3 regions of the Rhizobium sp. NFACC06-2 genome follow, and region 2 is predicted to be linked to each of the others. Evidence: predicted binding sites of a transcription regulator. Region 2 holds the regulator's gene; each other region holds the start of a gene.

Evidence for each region. Region 2 encodes LexA, which represses DNA repair genes until DNA is damaged. Its sites were predicted from a motif close to TGTTCNNNNTGTGTTCNG; they were not measured.
Region 1: the regulator LexA is predicted to act here: its motif matches at 5,014-5,031, upstream of F3H58_RS12090 (PA0069 family radical SAM protein).
Region 3: the regulator LexA is predicted to act here: its motif matches at 6,488-6,505, upstream of ruvC (crossover junction endodeoxyribonuclease RuvC).

Annotation. Positions count from the first base shown of each region.
Region 1 covers NZ_FMVA01000005.1:281,262-289,261, forward strand. Annotated here, with positions in the region: gene F3H58_RS12065 (aromatic ring-hydroxylating oxygenase subunit alpha) at 1-869, opposite strand, end outside; gene F3H58_RS12070 (DUF6656 family protein) at 1,202-1,810, shown strand; gene F3H58_RS12075 (L-threonylcarbamoyladenylate synthase) at 1,864-2,841, shown strand; gene F3H58_RS12080 (FAD-binding oxidoreductase) at 2,892-4,325, shown strand; gene F3H58_RS12085 (glycosyltransferase family protein) at 4,340-4,858, opposite strand; gene F3H58_RS12090 (PA0069 family radical SAM protein) at 5,147-6,304, shown strand; gene rnhB (ribonuclease HII) at 6,641-7,294, shown strand; gene F3H58_RS12100 (peptidase S41) at 7,377-8,000, shown strand, end outside.
Region 2 covers NZ_FMVA01000002.1:72,910-80,909, forward strand. Annotated here, with positions in the region: gene F3H58_RS04690 (branched-chain amino acid ABC transporter permease) at 1-845, shown strand, start outside; gene F3H58_RS04695 (branched-chain amino acid ABC transporter ATP-binding protein/permease) at 847-2,619, shown strand; gene F3H58_RS04700 (ABC transporter ATP-binding protein) at 2,676-3,341, shown strand; gene purU (formyltetrahydrofolate deformylase) at 3,455-4,300, shown strand; gene lexA (transcriptional repressor LexA) at 4,526-5,248, shown strand; gene F3H58_RS04715 (glutathione S-transferase family protein) at 5,511-6,188, shown strand; gene F3H58_RS04720 (ComEC/Rec2 family competence protein) at 6,208-8,000, opposite strand, start outside.
Region 3 covers NZ_FMVA01000009.1:161,787-169,786, reverse strand. Annotated here, with positions in the region: gene F3H58_RS16830 (TIGR00282 family metallophosphoesterase) at 1-362, shown strand, start outside; gene F3H58_RS16825 (MBL fold metallo-hydrolase) at 477-1,319, shown strand; gene F3H58_RS16820 (pyridoxamine 5'-phosphate oxidase family protein) at 1,358-1,861, opposite strand; gene F3H58_RS16815 (YebC/PmpR family DNA-binding transcriptional regulator) at 2,056-2,802, shown strand; gene F3H58_RS16810 (LLM class flavin-dependent oxidoreductase) at 2,858-3,859, opposite strand; gene F3H58_RS16805 (methyl-accepting chemotaxis protein) at 3,990-6,299, opposite strand; gene ruvC (crossover junction endodeoxyribonuclease RuvC) at 6,547-7,059, shown strand; gene ruvA (Holliday junction branch migration protein RuvA) at 7,092-7,709, shown strand; gene F3H58_RS16790 (AbrB/MazE/SpoVT family DNA-binding domain-containing protein) at 7,765-8,000, shown strand, end outside.

The DNA of each region.
Region 1 (8,000 bases), on a different contig from region 2:
CTGATGCTGACATCGTCAGACAGCGGCCGGCGCACGGCGCGCTTGCCGGACATGGTGTAGCTTTCCGCCTCGCCGATCAGCGGCATGCGGGCGACGCGGAACTGGCCCTTGGGGTCGATCTTGAAACGGCTCGGCAGGCCGGCGGCCTCGCAGCGCGCCCAGTGGCCGCCAATCTCGGGATCGCTAGCACCGCCATCCGTTCCCGTCACGCTCGGGTTTTCGGGATAGGTGCGGCAGAGTTCCGGATGGTTGGCGGCGCAATGGTAGCACTCGCGGTTATTTTCCCAGACGAGCTTCCAGTTGCCCTTTTCGATGATCGTGCTCTCATGCGCGACCTTCGCCTCCCAGATGCGGTGCGGCGCCATGTAGCTCTCGACTTCCTTGCGCATGGGCTCGAAATCGGCCGGCTGATCGGCAAGGCAGATGAAGACGTAACCGGCGACGGTTTCGCAGGCGACCGGCTTCAGGCCGAAATCGCCCTTGTCGAACTCTTCGCCCATGTGACGTGCAAACAGCAGCTTGCCGTCGAGATCGTAGGTCCACTGGTGATAGGGACAGACGAGGCGGGCAGACTGGCCCTTCTGTGTGGTGCAGACGCGCGAGCCGCGATGGCGGCAGGAATTGTGGAAGGCGCGGATCTGCCCGTCACGGCCGCGAACGATGACCACGGAATAGGCGCCGACCTGCACGGTGAAATAGCTGCCGGACTTCTGCACTTCGCAATCATGGCCGACAAACAGCCAGTCGCGATACCAGATCGTTTCCATATCCAGCTTGAAATAATCCGGGTCCGTGTAGAAGGGCTGTTCCAGGCTGAAGCCTTCGCGGCGGTTTTTCAGCTGGCGCAATACGGTATCACGCAATTCCATGGCCAAATCCTCGATCAAACCGCCCTGCCCGACACCATTTGCGGGGTTGCGGAAGCATGTGCTCATCTAAACACCGGCGCTCATTTGCGGCAGCACAAACAGCGACATTACCTTCCGCATTGGCGACAAATTGCGACATGCTCAATTCGCCCTCTCAGCCCATTCCGCTGGGAAATCCGACAGCTATTCAATGACGGAAATGACGTCGCAATATGACGCATGATGGCGCGCGTCCTGCTCCCCACCCGTTAGAAAACGGGGGATGCGGCGCAACGGAGTATTAACGCGCCCTAAATTATCTTGCCGGATCGACAGCAACGAGGGTGTTCCCGGTGGAGAAGGCGACACGCATACGCTATTTCGATGCGAGCAGGCATTCGGTCACACCGATACGCTCGAAGACCGCGCATTCCGATTTCCTGCGGACAGGGCGTATCAGCCGTTATGAAGAGCGATGGCTGCCGAAAGAACGCGTCTATTACAGCCATGACGAAGTGGCTGCGCTGACCGGGCGAAAGCTGGAAGCTGCCGCCGATGCCACCCACAGCCGTCTGAACGGCTTTCACCAGTCCATCCGTTTTCCGAAGATGGTTTTTCACCATCTGCTCAATGACCGGCCGCATCTCGGCTATTGTCACGTCACGGCGGCGAAAACCAGCTTCGATGCCGAGCGTCATGTGCTCTGGTCCTTCTATTTCGCGAATTTCTTCGCCGAGTTGAGCGGGGCCGAAAACTTCTTCGAAAATATCGATGCGCGATATTCGCGGATGTATTTCGCCGTCGCCATCAACGCGCTTCCCGATCAGGAACTCGCCGTCGATACCTCCGTGCATCGCGGCGGCCTGCTGTTCCAGACCCACGATCCGCGGGTGGCGCTGAAAAACGTGCTCATGCTCGGCGCGCGGTCCGAGGAGATGCGCAGGATCATCAAGGCGATATAAAACTTTCCATAGGCCTCTTAAATACGCTATTGACCGCCCTGAAAGGCAGCATCATGGCGCGTCATATCGATATAGAGAAAGAGCGGGAAACGGCCCTGCAGGCATCCGTGGCGGAGCTTGCCGCCGGCCAGCCCATCGCCCTGCCGACGGAAACCGTCTACGGCCTTGCCGCCGACGCCACCAATCCGGCGGCGATTACCCGCATTTACGAGACGAAAGGCCGGCCGCAGTTCAACCCCCTGATCTGCCACATGGCCGATATCGCCATGGCCGAACGTTATGCCGTCTTCGACCCCATATCGCTGAAGCTCGCCGAGGCCTTCTGGCCCGGCCCGCTGACGCTGGTGCTGCCGCTGAAACCGGCAGGCGACATTCATTCGCTGGCGACAGCCGGCCTCGATACGGTCGGCATTCGTGTGCCGCAGGGTTTTGCCGGCGATCTGATCCGCCGCTTCGACAGGCCGCTCGCCGCCCCCAGCGCCAATAGTTCTGGCAAGATCAGCCCGACAAGTGCCTCCCATGTGGAGGCGGATCTCGGCCAGAAGATCAATCTCATTCTCGATGGCGGGGCCGCCGCTGTCGGCGTCGAATCCACCATCGTCAAGGTGGAAGAGGATGGCCGGGTGCGGCTGCTTCGTCCCGGCGGCATCGTCACCGCGGACATAGAGCGCATTGCCGGCAAACGGCTTGAACGGCCGAAAAAAGCCGCCGCCGCCATTGAAGCGCCGGGAATGCTGGCCTCGCATTACGCGCCGGGTGCTGCCGTGCGCCTTCACGCCACATCGGTTCTGCCGGGCGAAGCGCTGATCCGCTTCGGCGGCATCACCATTGCCGGCGAAGAGACGGCGCGCACCGTGCTCGATCTCAGCCCTTCCGGCGATCTTTCCGAGGCCGCCGCCAATCTGTTCGATTATCTGAAAGCCGCCGATGCAAGCGGCGCAGACATGATCGCCATCACCGCCATTCCCACCCATGGTCTTGGAGAGGCGATCAACGACCGCCTTTCCCGCGCCGCCGCGCCGCGAGGCTGACGGCACCCAATCCTTTCGCCCATGTTTCAAAAGACAGCGAGACGCCGCCCATGACGACCACCGCCATCCCCTCCTCCGACATCCTCGACCGCTTTGCCGCCATTGTCAGCGAAAAGAACGCGGTCCGCGACCCGGCGGAAATGGCGCCGCGCCTCGTGGAAAATCGCGGGCTTTATCGCGGCGCCTCGCCGCTGCTCATCAAGCCCGGTTCGGTTGAAGAGGTTGCCGCGATCCTGAAGCTCGCCAGCGAGACCGGTACCGCCATCGTGCCGCAGACCGGCAATACCGGCCTCGTCGGCGGCCAGACGCCGCGCGCTGAAGGAACGGACATCATCCTGTCGCTGGAGCGCATGAACCGCGTTCGCGATATCGATCCCGTAGCCAACATCATCGTCGCCGATGCCGGCTGCATTCTCGATGACATCCACAAGGCTGCTGATTCCGTGGAGCGGATGTTCCCGCTGTCGCTCGGCTCTCAAGGGTCCTGCCGCATCGGCGGCAATCTCGCCACCAATGCCGGCGGCACGGCGGTGCTCGCCTATGGCAATATGCGCCAGCTTTGCCTTGGGCTGGAAGTGGTGCTGCCGACCGGCGAAATCTGGAACGGGCTGCGCCGGCTGAAAAAGGACAATACGGGTTACGATCTGCGCGATCTCTTCATCGGCTCCGAAGGCACGCTTGGCATCATCACCGGCGCGGTGCTGAAGCTCTTCCCGAAGCCACTCGGCCATCAGGTGGCCTTTGCGGGGCTCACCTCCACCGAAGACGCGCTGAAACTGTTCGAAATGGCCTCCAATCTCTGCGGCACGGCGCTGACCGGTTTCGAACTCATGCCGCGAATCGGCGTCGAATTCACCGCCCGTCATATTCCCGGCGTGCGCGATCCGCTGGAACAGCCGCATGATTGGTACGCGCTCATCGATATTTCCACCTCCGACTCGGCCGAAACGGCGGATAGCATGATGCAATCGCTGCTGGAGCGCGGTTTTGAGGCCGGGCTGGTTCAGGATGCGGTGATCGCCGCGTCCGAAGCGCAGCGGCAGGCGCTCTGGCACATGCGCGAAAGCATGTCGGAGGCGCAGAAACCCGAAGGCGGCTCGATCAAGCACGATGTTTCCGTTCCGGTGTCGAAAATACCCGAATTCATGGCGACGGCGGAAAAGGCGGTTCTTGCCGCCATACCCGGCGCCCGCGTCTGCGCCTTCGGACATCTGGGCGACGGCAATATTCACTACAATATCTCCCAGCCGGTGGGTGCCGACAAGGCCGAATTCATCGCCCGCTGGCGGGACATGAACGAGATCGTGCATGGCATCGTGCTGTCGCTTGGCGGGTCCATCTCGGCCGAACACGGCATCGGGCAATTGAAGCGCGATGAACTGGCCGCAATCCGCCCCGGCATCGAAATGGAACTGATGCGGCGCATCAAGCACGCTTTCGACCCCGCCGGCATCATGAACCCCGGCAAGGTTCTGGCCGGGTAAAGCGGCCCCCGAGGTTAGGCCGAGGCCCGCAGCGCCCAGGCGGGCACCATTTCCGCATTCAGCCGGCGCGGCTTCTGCGCGCCGACAAATTGCGTCAGGCTCATGCCCGATTTCGCAATCGACACCGCTTGCTTCTTTGGCAGAAGATACCCGTGTTCCAATGGCGGAATACGCCGCAGCATACGGCTGAAGACATTGCGCCGGTGATAGCGCGAGGGCGAGAAACGCGCCGGCTGCGCGCAGATCGCCACATATTCGAGAATCTCGTCGATCCAGCCCGCCTGCGGACGCGCGCCCGGCTCGATCAGAAGCAGCCAGCCGCCGCGTGCGGACTTCACCACGTCTTCGATGTCCCACTGCCCATAAAAACGGCAGCCGGCGGCATCGGCGACACGCGACGATCCATCGCGCGAACCGTGATCGAGAATCACAACATCGCTTACAAGCCCTTCCACTGCCCCGGTTACAAGCGCAGACAATGTGTGCGCCAGTTCCGGCTCGTGATCCCGGCATTCCATTATGACTGTCAACATCTGCATAGCTCTAACGCATCGCACAATAAATTGCCACTGTGCTCATCGCGGTAAAAATCCGCGGCTCCCATGCCGACCGACCGCACGGTCTCCGACGTGGCCGTGCCTGTCGCGGTCACTCATCCATCTCTGAAGAACGGCCAAATTTGCAATTTTGTTCTTGTATTGTTCTCATTCCTGATGTAGGAATTTAATCATTCGGAAGGCAGTTGAAAGCCTGTCGGAACGGAAACGGTTTAGGGCGTTGAGCGGGCCTTGAGAGGCGTGCGGCGTCCTGGGAGCATCCAGATGAGAAACCATACGCTTTCGGGGCAGGCTGCCTTCCAGCCGAGCCATATGCCGGATATTGCCAATGCGCTGGCCGATGCATCCGGCCTGCGCATCGAGATCGACCGTCGTCGCGGCCGTGGCGCCGGGCTGAACCCGGATGGACGCTTCGAGACCCTGCAGCACGAGGTTTTCGACGATGGCTGGCAGACTCTCGAGGACATGCCGGAATTCCGCACCGAGGTGCAGGTGGAAAAGCCGCGCAGCATCATCACCCGCAATGAATCGCCCGACATCCCCTTCGACCGCTCCATCAATCCCTATCGCGGCTGCGAACATGGCTGCATCTATTGCTTTGCGCGCCCTACGCACAGCTATATGGGGCTTTCGGCCGGGCTGGATTTCGAGGCCAAGCTCTTCGCCAAGCCGGATGCGGCAAAGCTGCTGGAACGGGAACTGGCAAAGCCGGGCTACAAGCCGCGGGTGATCGCCATCGGCACCAATACCGATCCCTATCAGCCGATCGAGCGCGAATGGCGCATCATGCGGCAGATACTGGAAGTGCTCGCCAAGGCCGATCATCCCGTCGCCATCGTCACCAAATCGGCGCTGATCAAGCGGGATATCGATATTCTCGCGCCCATGGCCAAAAAGGGGCTCGCCAAGGTCGGTATTTCCGTCACCACGCTGGACCGGAAGCTCGCACGCAACATGGAACCGCGCGCCGCCACGCCGGAGAAGCGGCTGGAAGCCGTCAAGGCGCTGACCGAGGCCGGCATTCCCGTAGCCGTTATGATGGCGCCTGTCATTCCGGCGCTCAACGATCATGAGATCGAGCGTATTCTCGAGGCCGGCAAGGCCGCCGGCGCCACCGAAGCATCTTATGTGCTTTTGCGCCTGCCGCTGGAGGTGAGCCCGCTGTTCCGCGACTGGCTGCTGCGCAACTATCCGGACCGCTACCGTCATGTCATGTCGCTGGTGCGCTCCATGCGCGACGGCAAGGATTACGACGCGGAATTCGGAAAACGCATGAAGGGCGCCGGCCCCTATGCCTGGCAGATCGGCAGGCGTTTCGAGATGGCGACAAAAAGGCTCGGCCTCATCCGCCGTGGCATCCACCTGCGCGACGATCTCTTCGTACCGCCGGGCGGTGCAGGCGTGCAATTGTCGCTGCTTTGAAAGACCGATGCTGAAAACAACTCCGCCTGATCAAAGCACCATACAGAGCGCGCGGCGATATCAGGCAGAATATGACAGGGAGCGGCGGCCTCTTTTTTAGACCGCCACGCTCCTCACGAAATGCCCGGCGGGTTTTCCCTGGCCCGCCGGACATCGCCCCCGGAGCCGCCGCCTCGCGTGCGATCGTTTTTCCTCCGCCGCCCCGTTGGAGGATCAAAGGTCATGATGACCTTCGGGGCACGGTGAGCCACGCCCCTTGACCCCGGCTCACCGTGCCTGTCATCGCCCGCTTCCGGGGGCTTGCAGGAGATCGGGTGTGTGTGCCAGTTTCGCCGCATGAAACGCACGGCCACACCCGATTCTCCTGCTCTTTTTGATATTGCCGATACCGGTCCGGATTTTTCCTTCGAACTGGAAGCGAAAAAGAAGGGCCTCTGGCCCGTGGCCGGCACGGATGAGGCAGGACGGGGACCTCTGGCCGGACCGGTGGTTGCGGCAGCCGTCATTCTCGATCCGGACAATATTCCCAAGGGGATGGACGATTCCAAGAAGCTGACGAAGCAGAAGCGGGAAAGCTTGTTCGTACAGATCATGGAAACCTCGATCGTATCCGTCGCCTCTTCCGGCCCAGGCCTGATCGACAATATGAATATCCTGCGCGCCAGCCTCGACGCCATGCGCCGCGCCGTGCTCGGTCTCGAAATCGCCCCTGCCCTCGTTTTGGCCGACGGCCGCGACCGCCCGCCCGGCATCGCCTGCGAGGCCAAAGCCGTCATCAAGGGCGATTCCCGCTCCCTCTCCATCGCCGCCGCCTCGATCATCGCCAAGGTGACCCGCGACCGGATGATGGAACGCGCGGGTGTGGTGCACACATCCTACGGCTTTGAAGGCCATGCTGGTTACGGCACTCCAGCCCACCTGCGCGCCATCGAAAGCCACGGGCCCTGCCCGCTGCACCGGATGAGCTTTCGGCCGCTGAAGCGGGATTGATGACAAGTAATGGAGTTCCAACCAGAATGTCCGCTATCGACCCGATCTGGACATCAACGAGCAACTATGCGCACCGTAAATCATGTCCCTGACGCAAGACCTCGAGAAAATTCTGGAAATTGTCCTGCCAACCGATCCCAGCTTTCGGCGGATCGAGCAGGCGACGATAGACAGCTGCATTTGTGACACTCGACGATACGCTTTGGAGGGCTCCGAAGAGGCCTTTCTGTTCTCCGCGATGCGCCTGCTCGCACTTCCCGACAACGGACACACACGGCTGATCCCGAACGATTCCATCGCGGTGCTCCCGCTGAGGTTTGTGAGTGTCGGGACGACGGTGCAGTTAACTGACACGGCACTGGAAACAACTGCGCCAAGAGGAAAGCTGATAGCAGTCAACGGCGCAACTTTGGGCCAAATTGAAGCCGCCGCAGAGAAATTTCTGGCGGGAACGCGCCAGAGGAAACGGGTCATCGGACCGATTCTTCTCGCATGGCCGTATGCATTGGCCCACCTCGGTTTTTCTTCAAAAGAGAATACGACCGAATATCGCTTGAAAGACGAGAATGGGCAGATAACCGATTTGAAAGTAGAGAACGGGCATACGGTTCCTGCATCGATGCTCTACCCGAGAAACGAGCATGGCAAGGCTGATCCGGCCTGGAAGCCCGAGAGATTTGTGGAGATCAAGGCCTGGCAGGGGCTT
Region 2 (8,000 bases):
TGAAGCTGCTGTTATGCATGGGCGCCGTGGCCCTACTGCTCGACCTGTGGGGAATGCGTCGGGGCCTGCGCCTCTCGGCGCTGCTGCGCGCGATGGCCATCAACCTTGCGCTGCCGGGCCTCATCTACGGGCTGGTCGCCATTCTGGCGCCCATGCAACTGCCATCGTTTTTGCGCGCGCTCATTACGATCGCGATCATCGCGCCGATGGGATATTACGTTTACCGTATCGCCTACCGTCCGCTTGCCGACGCCTCCGTGCTCGTGCTTCTCATTGCTTCCGTTGGTGTGCATCTGGCACTGATGGGGCTCGGGCTTGCCTTTTTCGGCCCGGAGGGCCTTCGTGCAGCGCCGTTGAGCGACGCCGGCTTCACGCTCGGGCCGATGCTTGTCAGCGCGCAAAGCATCTTCATCTATCTCGCGACAATTCTGGTGATGGTCGGCCTTTACTTCTTCTTCGAAAAAACGCTGCTCGGCAAAGCCCTGAAGGCAACCGCCATCAACCGGCTCGGCGCACGCCTCGTCGGCGTTCGAACGGAACTGACCGGTGTCACCGCCTTTGTGCTTGCTGCTGCAATCGCGGCGGTTTCCGGTGTACTGATTGGTCCAATCACCACCATCTTCTACGATACGGGCTTCCTGATCGGCCTCAAGGGCTTCGTTGCTGCCATTCTCGGCGGCATGGCAAGCTTCCCCGTCACTGCCATTGCCGCGATCGGCGTCGGGCTGATCGAGGCTTTCGCCTCCTTCTTCGCCAGCGATTTCAAGGAGATCATCGTGTTCGGCCTGATCGTGCCGGTGCTGATCTGGCTTTCCTTCGGTGCCAGCCATCATGAGGAAGAGTGATATGACCCTCGGCAGACATCTTTATCCCGCCATTGCCGCGCTACTTGTCGTCGCTCTCTTCCCGCTCATGCCGATCCCGCCATTCTGGGTGACGCTCGCGAACAATATCGGGCTTGCGTCTCTGGTTGCCATCGGGCTCGTGCTGTTAACCGGCGTTGGTGGCATGACTTCTTTCGGCCAGGCGGCCTTCTGCGGTTTCGGTGCCTATACGACAGCGGTCCTCACCACGGCCTACGGCTTTTCACCCTGGCTCACATTGCCACTGGCGCTCCTCGTCGGCGTCATCGTCGCGCTGCCGCTGGGGCTGATGACCGTCAGGCTTTCCGGCCACTACCTGCCGCTCGGCACCATCGCCTGGGGGCTGGCAATCTATTACCTTTTCGGTCGCGTCGAGCTCCTCGGCCGGTATGACGGAATCTCGGGCATTCCACCACTGTCCATCGGCAGCGAACCGCTGATGAGCAGCAGCTCAATCTATTACGTGATCTGGATATTCGTCATTGCCGTGGCGATCGGCGCGCAGAACCTGCTCGACAGCCGTGTCGGGCGCGGCATTCGCGCCCTGCGTGGCGGCTCGCAGGCAGCGGAGGCCTTCGGCGTGAATATCGAGCAGGCCAAACTGACCGTTTTCGTCTTCGCAGCCGTTGTAGCGGCGCTGTCAGGCTGGCTTTACGCCCATATGCAGCGCTCGATCAACCCGACGCCTTTCGGGCTCGACATGGGCATCACCTATATGCTGATGGCCGTCGTCGGCGGTTCGGGCCGGGTCGTGGGCGCCATCTTCGGCGCAGCCGTGGTGCTGGTGCTGAAAGAGGTGCTGCAACGGGTCCTGCCCGGCCTTGTCGGCACCTCGGTGAATGTGGAAATGATCGTGTTTGGCGTGCTGCTCGTGCTGATCCTGCAGCTCTCGCGCGACGGTCTTTGGCCGCTTCTGGAAAAATACCTGCCGACCCGGCCGCCGCGCGCCATCCGCCGGGCAGGCGCCGGTCTCGAAACGCGGGACATGCCTGCAGCCGGCAGTCCGCTGGTCCGGGTCGACCGGGTCCGCAAGACATTCGGCGGGCTGACGGCGGTCAACGATGTCAGCTTTGACATCAAGGCCGGGCAGATCGTCGGCCTGATCGGTCCGAACGGCGCCGGCAAGAGCACGACTTTCAATCTCATCACCGGAATCCTCGACCTTTCGGGCGGTGACGTCACCTATCAGGGACAGACGCTTTCGGGCCTCAATCCGCGGCTCATCGCCAAACGCGGCATCGCGAGAACCTTTCAGCACGCCAAGGTCCTTCCGACCATGTCGGTCCTCGAAAACATCGCTCTCGGCGCGCATCTGCGCGGCAATGCCGGCGTTTTCCGAAGCTTCTTGCGACTGGAGCGACAACAGGAGCAGGCTCTGCTTGCCGAAGCCGCGCATCAGCTCGATCGCGTCGGTCTCGGTGCCCATCGCGACCGCCCCGCCGGCGACCTCGCTCTCGGGCAGATCCGAATTCTGGAAATCGCCCGCGCGCTCTGCCTCAACCCGACCCTGCTGCTGCTCGACGAACCGGCGGCCGGTCTGCGCCACGGGGAAAAGCAGGAGCTCGCGACGCTGCTGAAAAAACTGCGGACCGAGGGCGTCAGCGTCCTGCTTGTCGAACATGACATGGGTTTCGTCATGGGGCTGGTCGACCACATCGTCGTGCTCGATTTCGGTACCCTGATCGCCGAAGGCAAGCCGGCTGAAATCCGGCAACATCCGGCCGTGATCGCGGCTTATTTTGGGGGGGCAGCGTGAGCGGACATCTACTCGACATCAAAGACATTCGCGTTGCCTATGGCCGGGCGGAAGTGGTGCACGGCATCTCGCTATCCATGACATCGGGCAGCATCGTCACGGTCATCGGGGCGAACGGAGCGGGCAAAACCACGCTGCTCAACGCCATCATGGGTGTCGTGCCTTCGCGCGGGACTATTGTTTACGACGGCGCGCCGGTGCCCGAGACGATCGAGGGCCGCGTTGCCGCCGGCCTCTGCCTGGTGCCGGAAAGGCGAGAATTATTCGGCTCGATGACGGTTGAGGACAATATCGAACTTGGCGGCTTCCTGCGTTCCCGTCGGGAGCGCGACGAGACACGCGATGCTGTTTACACACTCTTCCCGCGCCTTCGCGAACGCCGCAAGCAGCTCGCCGGAACACTGTCGGGCGGCGAAAGGCAGATGCTGGCGCTCGCGCGGGCGTTGATGAGCCGGCCGAGACTGCTACTTCTCGATGAGCCGAGCCTTGGACTTGCACCGCTGATTGTCGCCGAAATCCTGCGTATCGTCGCCGACCTGCGTCAAACCGGTGTCTCCATCCTGCTGGTCGAGCAGAATGCCCGCGCCGCGCTCGAAATTGCCGACGAAGCTTATCTCGTCGAACTCGGTGAAGTGCGCCGCTCAGGCCCAGCTTGCGAACTCGCCGTCGATCCCGCTCTGATGGCGAGTTATCTCGGGCCGGGCGAACACGCCATCCAGTGACATCCGCGACCGCTTCGTGCTGACGCTCGGCCCCGTGGAAACGGGGCGTGGCTCCGCGTGGGCGCCGCTATGACAACAGTCCAACCGCAACTCCATCTTCCAGGAGGCTTTAGATGAATTACGTCCTGACGCTGCGCTGCCCCAACAGAAGCGGAATTGTCGCTGCGGTCTCGGGCCGCATCGCACAGCATGGCGGCGATATTTATGAAGCTCAACAATTCGACGACCATGAAACGGGCATGTTTTTCATGCGCGTCGCCTTCTCCATGGCCGGCGACGAGGCAGGCTTTCGCAATGGACTTGCTGAGGAGATCGATCGCTTCGCTCTCGACGCCACGCTGCGTCCAGCAGGTGCGCCGCGCAAGCTGCTGCTGCTCGTTTCCCGCTTCGACCATTGCCTCGGCGATCTTCTCTATCGCCACCGCATTGGCGAATTGAATGCCGAGATCGTCGGCATCGTCGGCAACCACCCCCGCGAGGCCCTGAACCTCACGCTCATGGGCGGGATAAAGTATCATCACCTGCCGGTGACAAAAGACAACAAGGCCGAACAGGAAACACGCATCAAGGACATCATCGAAGAAACGGGCACCGAACTCGTCGTTCTTGCCCGCTACATGCAGATCCTATCGGACAATTTCTCCGAATACTTATCCGGGCGCTGCATCAACATTCATCACTCCTTCCTGCCTGGTTTCAAGGGCGCAAAGCCCTATCACCAAGCCCATGAGAGGGGCGTCAAGATGATCGGTGCAACGGCCCATTATGTCACCCGCGATCTCGATGAAGGGCCGATCATCTGCCAGGACGTCGAGCCGGTCAGCCACGCCGATACGCCGGATGAGCTGGTCCGCAAGGGACGCGACATCGAGCGACGCGTGCTTGCCCGGGCGGTCTCATGGCACCTTGAGGACCGGGTGCTTCTCAACAAGAACAAGACGGTCGTTTTCGCGCGATAGCACAGCCCAATCTACACCCTGGCCTGAAACGCGGAACGAATGGGACGCGTCGGGGTCTCGCCTAGGAACGACATCTGGAGCTTTGGTTACTCCCAATTTGCGAAATGTAAATTCGAGCCAAGCTTAACCAGATTTTAGGGGATTGCGGAACACATATGGAACATATAGTGTTCGTTCTGTATTTGTTTCGCGACTCCAACGACGATTCTCAAGGGTGTTTTCCTCATGCTCACGCGCAAACAGCAGGAATTGCTTCTCTTCATTCATGAGCGAATGAAAGAGTCCGGCGTGCCGCCCTCCTTCGATGAAATGAAGGATGCACTCGATCTTGCTTCCAAATCCGGCATCCACCGGCTGATCACGGCGCTCGAAGAGCGCGGGTTTATTCGCCGGCTACCTAATAGGGCACGGGCGCTGGAAGTCATCAAGCTGCCCGAGGCTTATACGCCGGGCGCAAGGCCGCAGCGCGGCTTTTCGCCGAGCGTCATCGAAGGCAGTCTCGGAAAACCGAAGGAGCCGGAACAGGCCCCTGCCGCGAAGGCGCCCGCCAATGATTTCGCCGGAGCCGCCACGGTGCCCGTCATGGGTCGTATCGCTGCCGGTGTGCCGATTTCCGCCATCCAGAACAATACCCATGATGTGGCCGTGCCGGTGGACATGCTGGGTTCGGGCGAACATTACGCGCTTGAGGTCAAAGGCGATTCGATGATCGAGGCCGGGATTTTTGATGGCGATACCGTCATCATCCGCAACGGCAACACCGCCAATCCGGGCGATATCGTCGTGGCGCTGGTGGATGATGAAGAAGCCACGCTGAAGCGCTTCCGCCGCAAGGGTGCATCCATCGCGCTGGAAGCGGCGAACCCGGCCTACGAGACCCGCATTTTCGGACCTGATCGGGTGAAAATTCAGGGCAAGCTGGTGGGATTGATCCGTCGTTACCATTGATAACTGGAGGCTACCGCCGCCATCATGACACCGAATAGGTTTTCAGGGGCGACAGATTTGGCGTTCGAAATGAATGGCGCATTGTTCCGTTGAATTGATGCGCCTTTTCTTTGTGAAATTGGCAAAAGCGCTCGTTGCTGCGAAGTTCCGTCGCGTATGACGGCCCGTCCATCAATTGGCGTTATGGGAGCCATGGATTCTTTGCGATATTCCTAGGCCCTTCGCAGGTATAGAAATGCGCGTTCCATCGGGGGAAAACGCCATGTACGATCTTTATATTGCCAACAAGAACTATTCCTCATGGTCGCTACGGCCCTGGGTTTTGATGCGCACGCTTGGCATCGCCTTTGATGAAAAACTCGTTCCCTTCGGCGAAGGTGTTTCCTTCTCCAGCTTTTCGCCGACCGGCAAGGTGCCGTGCCTTGTTGATGAGGGCGTGACGGTCTGGGAATCGCTGTCGATTGCCGAATATCTGGCCGAGAGACATCAGGGCGTATGGGCAAGCGACAAGCAGGCACGGGCCTGGTCGCGTTCGGCGGCCAGTGAAATGCATGCGGGATTTTCCTCGCTGCGCAATCTTTACCCCATGTCGGTCGGTATCCGCGTAAAACCCAAAACCGGCAATGCCGGGCTTGCGGCCGACATAAAACGCATAGATTCGCTGTGGAGCGAAGGTCTTGCAAAATTCGGCGGACCGTTTCTCGCCGGTCAGAAATTCACGGCGGTCGACGCTTTCTTCTGCCCGGTGGCGTTCCGCTTCCAGACCTATGGCGCTGATCTTTCGCCGGGGGCGAAGGATTATTGCGACCGGCTGCTTGCCCTGCCCGCCATGCGCGAATGGTATGAGGCCGGGCTGAAGGAAATCTGGCGCGATCTGCCGCACGAAGAGGAAATCGGCAGCATTGGCGAATTGACCGCGGATTTGCGCGCCAAGGCCTGACAAATCATGCTGGCGGCGCTCAATGCGATGCCGTCAGCAACCGGGTGACGGCTTCAGGCACCTCATGGTCAAAGCGCCCGCTCTTCCAGTCGTAGAAGCGATGTTCGCTCCACGGCCTGTCGGTGCTGGCGGTTGCCGCGCGCATCCGCCCCACCACCCCCGCCTGATCGCTGCCGGCGAAATTTATCTCTACCGAGCCAATACGTCTTAATGTGTCGCGGCTGAGCAGCAGGGCGCCCGAGCGGCATTGCGCAAACGAGGTTCTGCGGGAGACGATGACGATATCGGCAATGTCACAGGCTTTCCCGGCAAACCGGCCGTCTTCCAGCACGATGATAAATTCGCCGCTTTTCGCACGCGCCACACACCAAATGCCTGTCCCGCAGGTGAAAATGCCCGGCGCAGCATCTCTCAGCGTCGTTATCATCTCCCGCGCCACGGCCTTCATGTCCTCCGGCGCCAGCTTCGATCTTGCGCTGAGAGCAACGGTGGTTGCCGGGATCCCCGTCTTCAGAACCACAGGCGCGATCGGCTTCTCAGGCAAAAGCAGCGCTCTCTGCCATTGCTCATAGATGAAGCCCTGCGGTCTTGTTTTTGTGGTGTAGACCCTACCCTCGTCTAGAAGCGCTACCAGCTTGCCTTCTTCGTGAACAAGCAGATCGGGCGGACTGCGTTGAGCGACAGCGCCGGAGAGGCCGAAGGCGAGGAGCAGAGGTGGAATTCCAAGCAGAGCCAGCCGGGTGCGCAGCAATGTCAGTAACAGAAAGCCCGCCGAGGCGATGCCGATGAACCAGCCATGCGGCCGCCCGGTCGCGGCGCTGCCGCCCCAGGACGCCACTTCCTGCGCAACCTCGATGACAAGCGCCATGCCGTAACCCATGACCTTCAGAAATGGCGCATCAAGCCCAAAGGGCATCAACAACATCGCGATGAGTCCGAAGGGCATGACGACCAGCGACATCAGCGGCATGGCTGCCAGATTGGCGAAAAGTCCATGGGTGGTGACACGCTGGAAATGCTCGGCGGAATAGATCGCCGTCGAGAGCCCGCCGATCAGCGATGTGGTGATGACACCGCCAATGACGGCGCCTGCCGTTCCCGCCACCGTCATCCACGCCGGTTTGCGCCCGATGAACAGACGCTCCCGGTCGGTGCGCCATCGGCTCCACGCGGCATAGGCCGCAACGAGCGCGATCGTTGCGGCGAAGGACATCTGGAAGCTCGGCCCCATGATTTCCGAAGGAGACAGCGCGAGGATGACGAGAGCGGACAGCGCAACATTTCTGAGGCTGAGCGAGGGCTGATCGAACAGTACCGCAATCAGCATCACCGACATCATCAGCCAGGCGCGTTCGGCAGAGACGGCAAAACCTGATATCAGGTAATAGGCAAGCGTCATCAGAAGCGCCGCAAAAGCGGATATTTTCTTCACCGGCCAGCGCTGGGCAAAGGCCGGAAACAGGCTGAAGACAAGCCTCAGCCCGACGAAGAATATGCCTGATGCCAACGCCATGTTGAGCCCGGATATGGCGACGATATGGGCAAGGCCGGAAAGCCGCAGGGCCTCCATCGTCCCGGCCGATATGGCCTGTCTCTCATCGGTGACGATAGAGGCGGCAAACGCACCGGCGTCGCCGCCAATGGTGGTGCGGATGCGCTCGGCAATGGCGATGCGCAGGCCGTAAAGCCGCATATCGGCCCATTCCAGCAAGTCTTCTTTTGCGTCGATATCAGGGGCCGTTACCGTCTGCGGCGACTTATAAAAAAAGCCGGTCGCGCCGATGCCCCTGAAATAGGAGGCGAAGGCGAAAT
Region 3 (8,000 bases), on a different contig from region 2:
CGGAAGCGACCAGCGAAAAACAGTGTTTCGGCCATTTCGTCGATGGGCGCGCTAGTTTCGTTGTCGGTACCCACACCCATGTTCCGACCGCCGATGCCCAGATATTGAATGGCGGAACCGCTTACATGTCGGATGCCGGCATGTGCGGCGATTATGACAGCTCGCTTGGCATGGAGAAGGAAGAGCCGATCAACCGCTTCATTTCCAAAATGCCGAAGGGCCGTTTCGAGGCAGCCAGCGGACCTGCGACGATCTGCGGTGTCGGCGTTGAGATTTCCGACCGAACCGGACTGGCGGAAAAGATTGCGCCGCTGCGCATCGGGCCGCGGCTTTCGGAAACCCTGCCGTCCTTCTGGGTTTAATCTTCCCCCGAAGCGTTCACAATGATGAGAGGGCGAGCCTTCCGTTGCTCTTGTAACTGGACGCTCGCCAAAACCTGTCCCATCCTCGCAGCTTCGCAAGTTCAGGGGAGTGGCATGATGCTGCGCGTGCTAATGCTTGCAATATCGGGGCTGATCGCCTGTTCTGGAGCGGCCTTCTCCCAGACGGCGAGCCGTCCTCCCGTCAGCCAGTGCCAGGCGATCGCCAACAACATTCCGGGCGTCATGTTCGCGAGCTTCAATCCGCCGGGTGTTCAGCTGGCGCAGGCGACGGCAAAGGAAGAGGTGAAGATCAGCTTCATCGGCCATTCCACCTATCTGATCGAAAGCCCCGGCGGTGTGACCATCGCCACCGATTATAACGGCGTCTATCGTCCGCCCGTCACGCCGACGGTGGTGACGATGAACCGGGCGCATTCGACGCATTTCACCCTCAGTCCGGACCCGGCCATTCAATATGTGCTGCATGGCTGGAGCGATACGCCGGGAGAAAAGGCCGAGCACAAGGTTCTGGTGGGCGATGTCTATATCCGCAATGTAGCAACCGACATCCGCAACCGCTGGGGCGACTACGAATCCTTTCAGGAGAACGGCAATTCCATCTTCATCTTCGAGGTTGCCGGGCTGTGCATCGGCCATCTCGGGCATCTGCATCATGAGTTAACGGATACGCATTATGCCGAGATCGGCCGTCTGGATGTGCTGATGGTGCCGGTGGATGGCGGGCTGACCATGGGTGCCGACAGCATGAGCCGGGTGGTCAAGCGCCTGCGCTCCGCGCTGATCCTGCCGATGCACCGCACCGGCCCGCCACTGGAGCAGTTTCTGACGATGTTCGGCGAAAGTTTCCGCATTGCCTATGCGACCGATCCGATGATCCGGGTTTCGATGAGAAACCTTCCCCGCCAGCCGCAGATACTGGTGCCAAAAGGCATGTAGCATGGCGACGGGCGAGGAAGGCCGGGGGGAGCCGTTTCTCAGGCAAAGGTGAGGTGCTGGCGGACACCGACGTCAGGCGTCTTGTCATCCGACATGTTCGCCTTGGCGATTTCCCAGCCGAATTTCAGCGTGCTGTCGGTCGACGCCCAGATGTCGGCATCATCGACGTGAAGCGCCAGCATCGTCAGTTGCGGGTCGCTTTTGCCATGTTCATACCAGGCCGCGGTGACGGAGTTCCAATATTCGTCGATCTTGGTTTTGTCGTCGCGCGCTTCGAGGATGCCTGAAAGGCAGGCGTGGTAGTCATGGTCCTTGCCCACCACGCAGAAATGCGCCCGGGAGCCGGATTTCAGCGATTTCACCAGATCGGTGTCTTTTTTCGAGAAAAACCAGATGGTGTTGGTCTTGGGGTCAGCATGAGGCGCCATGGGCTGCATATGGTTGTGCAGTCCCTCCAGCCCGAGCATGCCGGCATGGACGGAATTGATCTCGTCCCAGAGCTGGCGGGCCGGTGCCTCTCGTGCTTCAGTCAGGCTGACCATATGTTTTCTCCTTCGGGTCTCATGTTGCGACGGAGGAAAAATGCCCTGTTCCGCCGCGTTCATGATCAGAACGAAGAGCGGATAAATCGGTTCCTTCCGTTGTTGCGGCAAGAGAAAGCGCTTGCGGGGTTGAATGGCGCGGCTATCGCACTTATAAGGCCCGCAATCTCCAAATTACGACAATCAGGTTTTCCATGGCTGGTCATTCACAGTTCAAGAACATCATGCACCGCAAGGGCAAGCAGGACTCCGTGCGGTCCAAAATGTTTTCCAAGCTTGCGCGCGAAATCACCGTTGCGGCAAAGACGGGCATGCCCGACCCGAACATGAACCCGCGCCTGCGTCTGGCGATCCAGAACGCCAAGGCACAGTCCATGCCGAAGGACAATATCGAGCGTGCGATCAAGAAGGCATCCGGCGCCGATGGCGAAAACTATGACGAAGTCCGTTACGAGGGTTACGGCCCGGGCGGCGTCGCCGTCATCGTCGAGGCCCTGACGGACAACCGCAACCGCACTGCCTCCAACGTTCGCTCCATCTTCACCAAGGCCGGCGGCGCTCTTGGCGAAACCGGCTCGGTCTCCTTCTCCTTCGACCGGGTTGGCGAAATCTCCTACAAGGCCGAAGTCGGCGATGCCGACAAGGTCATGGAAGCCGCGATCGAAGCCGGCGCCGACGACGTTGAATCTTCCGAGGACGGCCACACTATCATCTGCGGTTTCGAAGCGATGAACGAGGTTTCCAAGGCGCTGGAAGGCGTGCTGGGCGAAGCCGAAAGCGTCAAGGCCATCTGGAAGCCGCAGAACACGGTGCCGGTGGATGAAGAAAAGGCACAGTCGCTGATGAAGCTCATCGACAATCTCGAAGACGATGACGACGTGCAGAACGTCTACTCCAACTTCGAAGTGTCCGAAGAAATTCTCGCCAAGCTTTCCGCCTGACGTCTCATGTTTCAAAAAAAAGCCCCGGCAGCGATCCGCTCCGGGGCTTTTTTGTTTAGGCAGCCTTCTTTATGGAGGTTCGCACGTCAGCAAAAATCTCCACGGATCGCAGCCGCTTTTCGATGTCATGGATCGGCATGGAAACGATCAGCTCATCCGCCTGCGTTTCCGCCAGGAAACCGTCGAGATGGCGCTGGATCGTCTCAGGCGAGCCCACGGCTGCGAAACGAAGCGTGTGTTCGACCGAGAAACGTTCCATCTCGTTCCAGTAGTCGTCCATGCTGTGCACCGGCTTCGGAAACTGCGTACGCACGTTGCGGCGCAGGTTGACGAATTGCTGCTGCGACGAGGTGAAGAGATGCTGCGCTTCCTCATCCGTCTTGGCGCCGACGCCCATCACACCCACCATCACATAGGGCTTGTCCAGCACTTCTGAGGGCTGGAAGCGCTCGCGATAGATATGGATCGCTTCCATCAGCATATCGGGCGCGAAATGCGAGGCGAAGGAATAGGGCAGGCCGAGGGCTGCGGCGAGATGCGCGCTATAGGTGCTGGAGCCGAGCAGCCAGATCGGCACATTCGAATTCATGCCGGGCACGGCGAGAATAGCCTGATCCTGCTGCGGCGGACCAAGGTAACGCTGGAGTTCGACGATATCGTGCGGGAAGTTTTCCGCGCCGGCATCGAGATTGCGGCGCAGCGCCCGTGCCGTGCGCATGTCGGTTCCGGGCGCACGGCCAAGACCGAGATCGACACGGCCGGGAAGCAGCGCCGCAAGCGTGCCGAACTGCTCGGCGATGACGAGCGGGGAGTGGTTGGGTAACATGATGCCGCCGGAGCCGACGCGGATATGTTTCGTGGCCGCGCCCACATGGGCGATGACGAGCGATGTTGCCGCACTGGCAATGCCCGGCATGCCGTGGTGCTCCGCCAGCCAGATACGGTTATAGCCGTGTTCTTCGGCTTTGATCGCCATTCGGCGGGAATTTTCAAGCGCCTCGCTGACGCTCTCGCCTTCGCCGATGGGCGAAAGGTCGAGAATGGAAAAGGGGATCATCCGACGCTCCTGCGAAATTTAAATCTTTGCTGCGGATGTAAGGCGCGTGTCCCGATTTACCAGTGAAGTCGCGCAGAATTGAAGGATGGTTCAAAAAAATTGGGGCCTCCGAAGAGGCCCCTTTGCTTTTTCAGCCTGCCCGCCGAATTTGTCGGGCGTCGCGATGACCTGCTGCATCCCGGTCGGAAGCCAGCGTGAATTGTCCAAGCCTGCCGTCCATTTCACCCGCTTCGGAGGCGAGATTGTGAATGGCGGCCGTCGTTTCTTCCACCATGGCGGCATTCTGCTGGGTCATGGTGTCGAGGCTGGCGACGGTGCTGTTGATTTCCGAGAGCGTGTGCGCTTCCTCGCGGGTGGAGTGCATGATTTCCTCGATGCGCGCGCTGATGGTCTGCACATGCTTGTCGATGCCGGAAAGCGACGTGCCTGCTTTTTCCACCAGCGCCACGCCGGCGGAAACCTCGTCGGTGGAGCGCTTCAGCAGGCTGGTGATCTCCTTTGCGGCCGCTGCCGAACGCTGCGCCAGTTCGCGCACCTCCTGCGCCACCACCGCAAAGCCCTTGCCTGCTTCGCCCGCACGGGCTGCCTCCACGCCGGCATTGAGGGCGAGAAGGTTGGTCTGGAAGGCGATTTCATCGATGACGCCGATGATCTGGTTGATCTGGCGTGACGAGGTCTGGATCGCCTCCATGGCGGCGATGGTCTGATCCATCACGCGGCTGGATGCCGTGGCCTCCGCGCTGGCATCGCGGGCGATCCGCGTTGCCTGTTCGGCGCGTTGGATCTGGTCGCGGACGGCTTCGGTGATCGCCTTGATGGCGCTTGCCGTTTCGGTGATGGAAGCTGCCTGTCGCTCGGTACGTTCGGCGAGCTGATCAGCTCCCACCCGCATCTCCTCGGAACCACCACGAACGGCGGCGGAGTTGCCGCCGATGGCCTGCATGGTTTCGCTGAGCCGGGAAAGTGCGGTGTTGAAGTTATGGCGCAGGCTTTCGAGATCGTCGGGGAAGATGGTTTCGATACGATAGGCGAGATTGCCGTTCGCCAGCCGATCCAGACCTTCATCCAGGGAATGCACGACCATCTGCAGGGTGCCGGCCTCGGCCTCCCGTTCCGCAAGATGCGCGCGGCGGGCCGTTTCGGCTTCCTCCCGCGTGCGTGAAGCGGTTTCTTCCATCTCCCGCTGCAGGATGAGCTTTTCGCGGAAACTGCCAAGCGCCCGCGCCATGCGGCCGATCTCGTCCTTCCGGTCCTGATTGCCGATCTCCGCATCGAGACGGCCTGCGGCCACTTCGCCGGTCAGTCCCGCAAGCTTTTCCAGCGGTGCGAACAGGCGTCGCGCAAAGAAGGCCGTCGCCGCGCACATGGCCGCCAGAACGCAAAGGCCGATCACGGCAAGCGTGCCGGCAATCGAAACCGAGCCCGCATTCAATTCGCTGCGCAGCATGCTTTCCACCGCGAGATATTTTTCTCCGGCAAAGGAGAAGGGGCGGGCATAGGCATTGGCCTCGCCATCGGCACGGTCGATCTTGGCAATCGTCATGCCCGTTGTATTCAGCGCCTGCCCGTGGAAGCCATAGATTGCCGGATCGAGACCGACCAGCCTGTTGCCCTCCACGCCGAGAACCTTGCCATCGGCGGAAACGATTGCGGACTGTTCGGAACTGCCGGCCGTCACACCCTTCGTGAGGATCTGGCTGAAGACCTCTTCCTTGACCCGGAAGAGGACGATGCCCTTGAAAGCGCCGAACTTGACGACTGGAACGCCGAAATAAATGCCGGCCTCTTTCGTGGCGGCATCGATGCGCAGGCCGGAGAAGCTGGTCTGCGCCACGTCGCTCACGGCCTTTTCGGCATTTCCGGCGCCGCGTGCGAAGGCCGCGCCGAGGCCGCTTTCCGCCCAAACGCCGCCGGTGACGGTTTCCCCGAAAGCCGATCCTTTCAAGTAAGAGTAATAGACCGTGCCTGCGGGATCGATGAAGAGAACGTCGCTGAACGGCGTTCCCTGCAGATAACCGCCAATATCCGTCTGGGTTTTTTCATGGGTGGAATAATAAAAGCCGCTCGGGCTTTCCGGCTTGATCAGCTTTTCCTTTTCGCCGAAGGGGTTTTCCTTGACGAAGACGCGCTGCAGTTCCGCCTTCGCGTCGCCCGAGTTCTTCTGCACGGTCGCCCAGCCGCTGCGCATGGAAACGACAGCCATTTGCAGGGATTCGATCTTGGCGATGGAATCCGCCTGCGTTTTCAGTTGCTCAAGACGCTCCTGGAGCATGTCGCCGCGAAAGACGAGAATGCTCTCCATGGATTTCGACGCCTGTTCTTCCAGAACGCCGCTGCTGCTTTGATAACCGAGAAGTGTCAGAGCCCCGGTCGAGATCGCCATCAGCGCCAGAAAAATCGCCAGCACTTTGGTGGATATGGAATGAAAACGGTTCAGCATGGCCGATGCAGCCCCCAATGCCGTATCAGTTCCCGCGCCATGCATGTGGCGCCACCGGATGGCTGATATGGCTCAGATATTATGCTGCGGATCATCATGTCCGCAGCTCCCCTTTTTTGATTTTGTGGGGGGAACAATGCGGTACGCGGTTTAAGCAGAGGTAAATGCTGCACTGCAAATTTGATGAATGTTGTCGTTTTGTTCACTTATCACTGGCAGGGTCGCAGCCGGAAAGATAAGGTGCCTCATGCAAAAGACGATTCGAATCATCGGCATTGACCCCGGATTAAGGCGCACCGGCTGGGGGGTGATCGACACCCTCGGCAACAGTCTGCGGTTTGTCGCCTCCGGCACGGTGACGTCGGACGGTGATATGGATCTGGCCTCGCGGCTCTGCCAGCTGCATGACGGGCTGGCGGATATTGTGCACAGCCACCAGCCCGACGAGGCGGCGGTGGAGCAGACTTTCGTGAACAAGGATGCGGTTGCGACCCTGAAACTCGGCCAGGCGCGCGGCATCGCCATGCTGGTTCCTGCGCGCGCAGGGTTGCCGGTTTTTGAATATGCGCCGAATGCGGTGAAGAAGGCCGTCATCGGTGTCGGGCACGGCGAAAAGCAGCAAATTCACATGATGCTGAAAATCCTGATGCCGAAGGCCGAATTCAAGGGTAACGATGCGGCGGACGCGCTCGCCATCGCAATCTGCCACGCCCATAATCGCGGCGGTGACAGGATGCGGCGACTGCTGGCGGCCGGTTGAATATTTAAAGTCTCATTGCAGCGGGCGGCATCATGATCGGAAAACTGAAAGGCAGCATCGAGGAAATCGGCGCGGATTACGTGCTGGTGGATGTGCACGGCGTCTGTTACGTCGCCTATTGTTCGGCGCGCACGCTGTCGAAAATCGGCTCCGTGGGGGAGGCGGTGGTGCTGTTCATCGAAACCTATGTGCGTGAGGACCAGCTAAAGCTTTTCGGTTTTCTCTCGGCGCTGGAGCGGGAATGGTTCAACCTTTTGCAGAGCGTGCAGGGTGTTGGCTCGAAAGTGGCCTTGGCCGTTCTTTCCACGCTGTCACCCTCCGAACTGGCCAATGCCATTGCGCTACAGGACAAAACGATGATCTCACGCGCGCCGGGCGTCGGGCCGAAGGTGGCGGTGCGTCTTGTGACCGAGCTTCGCAACAAGGCGCCGGCCTTCGCCGGAGAGGCTTCCGCCTCGATCGGCCTCAAGCAGGAGCTTGGCGAAGGCGTCGCGTCCGCGCCGGTAGCGGATGCCGTCTCCGCGCTCACCAATCTCGGCTATTCGCGTGACCAGGCCGCCAATGCGGTTGCCGCCGCGCTGAAGAACGGCGGGGAGGGCGGCGACAGCGCCAAGCTGATCCGGCTCGGGCTGAAAGAGCTTTCGCGTTGATACGCTTGATGCTAAATTCCTTACAATGGATGAAAAGTAAGAAAAGGGCAGCAGCATGGGCTTTCAGGTGACAATCACCTCCAAAGGGCAGATGACAGTTCCCAAGAACGTGCGCGAACAATTGAAAATCAAGCCCGGCGACAAATGTTACGCCTGGGTTCGTAACGGGGAGATGATCGTTGTCCCTCGCAATAAATCTCTTGCCGATCTGGCCGGAATTCTCGGTAAACCCCCGAGTGGCAAAAAGCTTACCGTCGACCAGATGAATGATGCGATTGGTGAGGGAGCTGT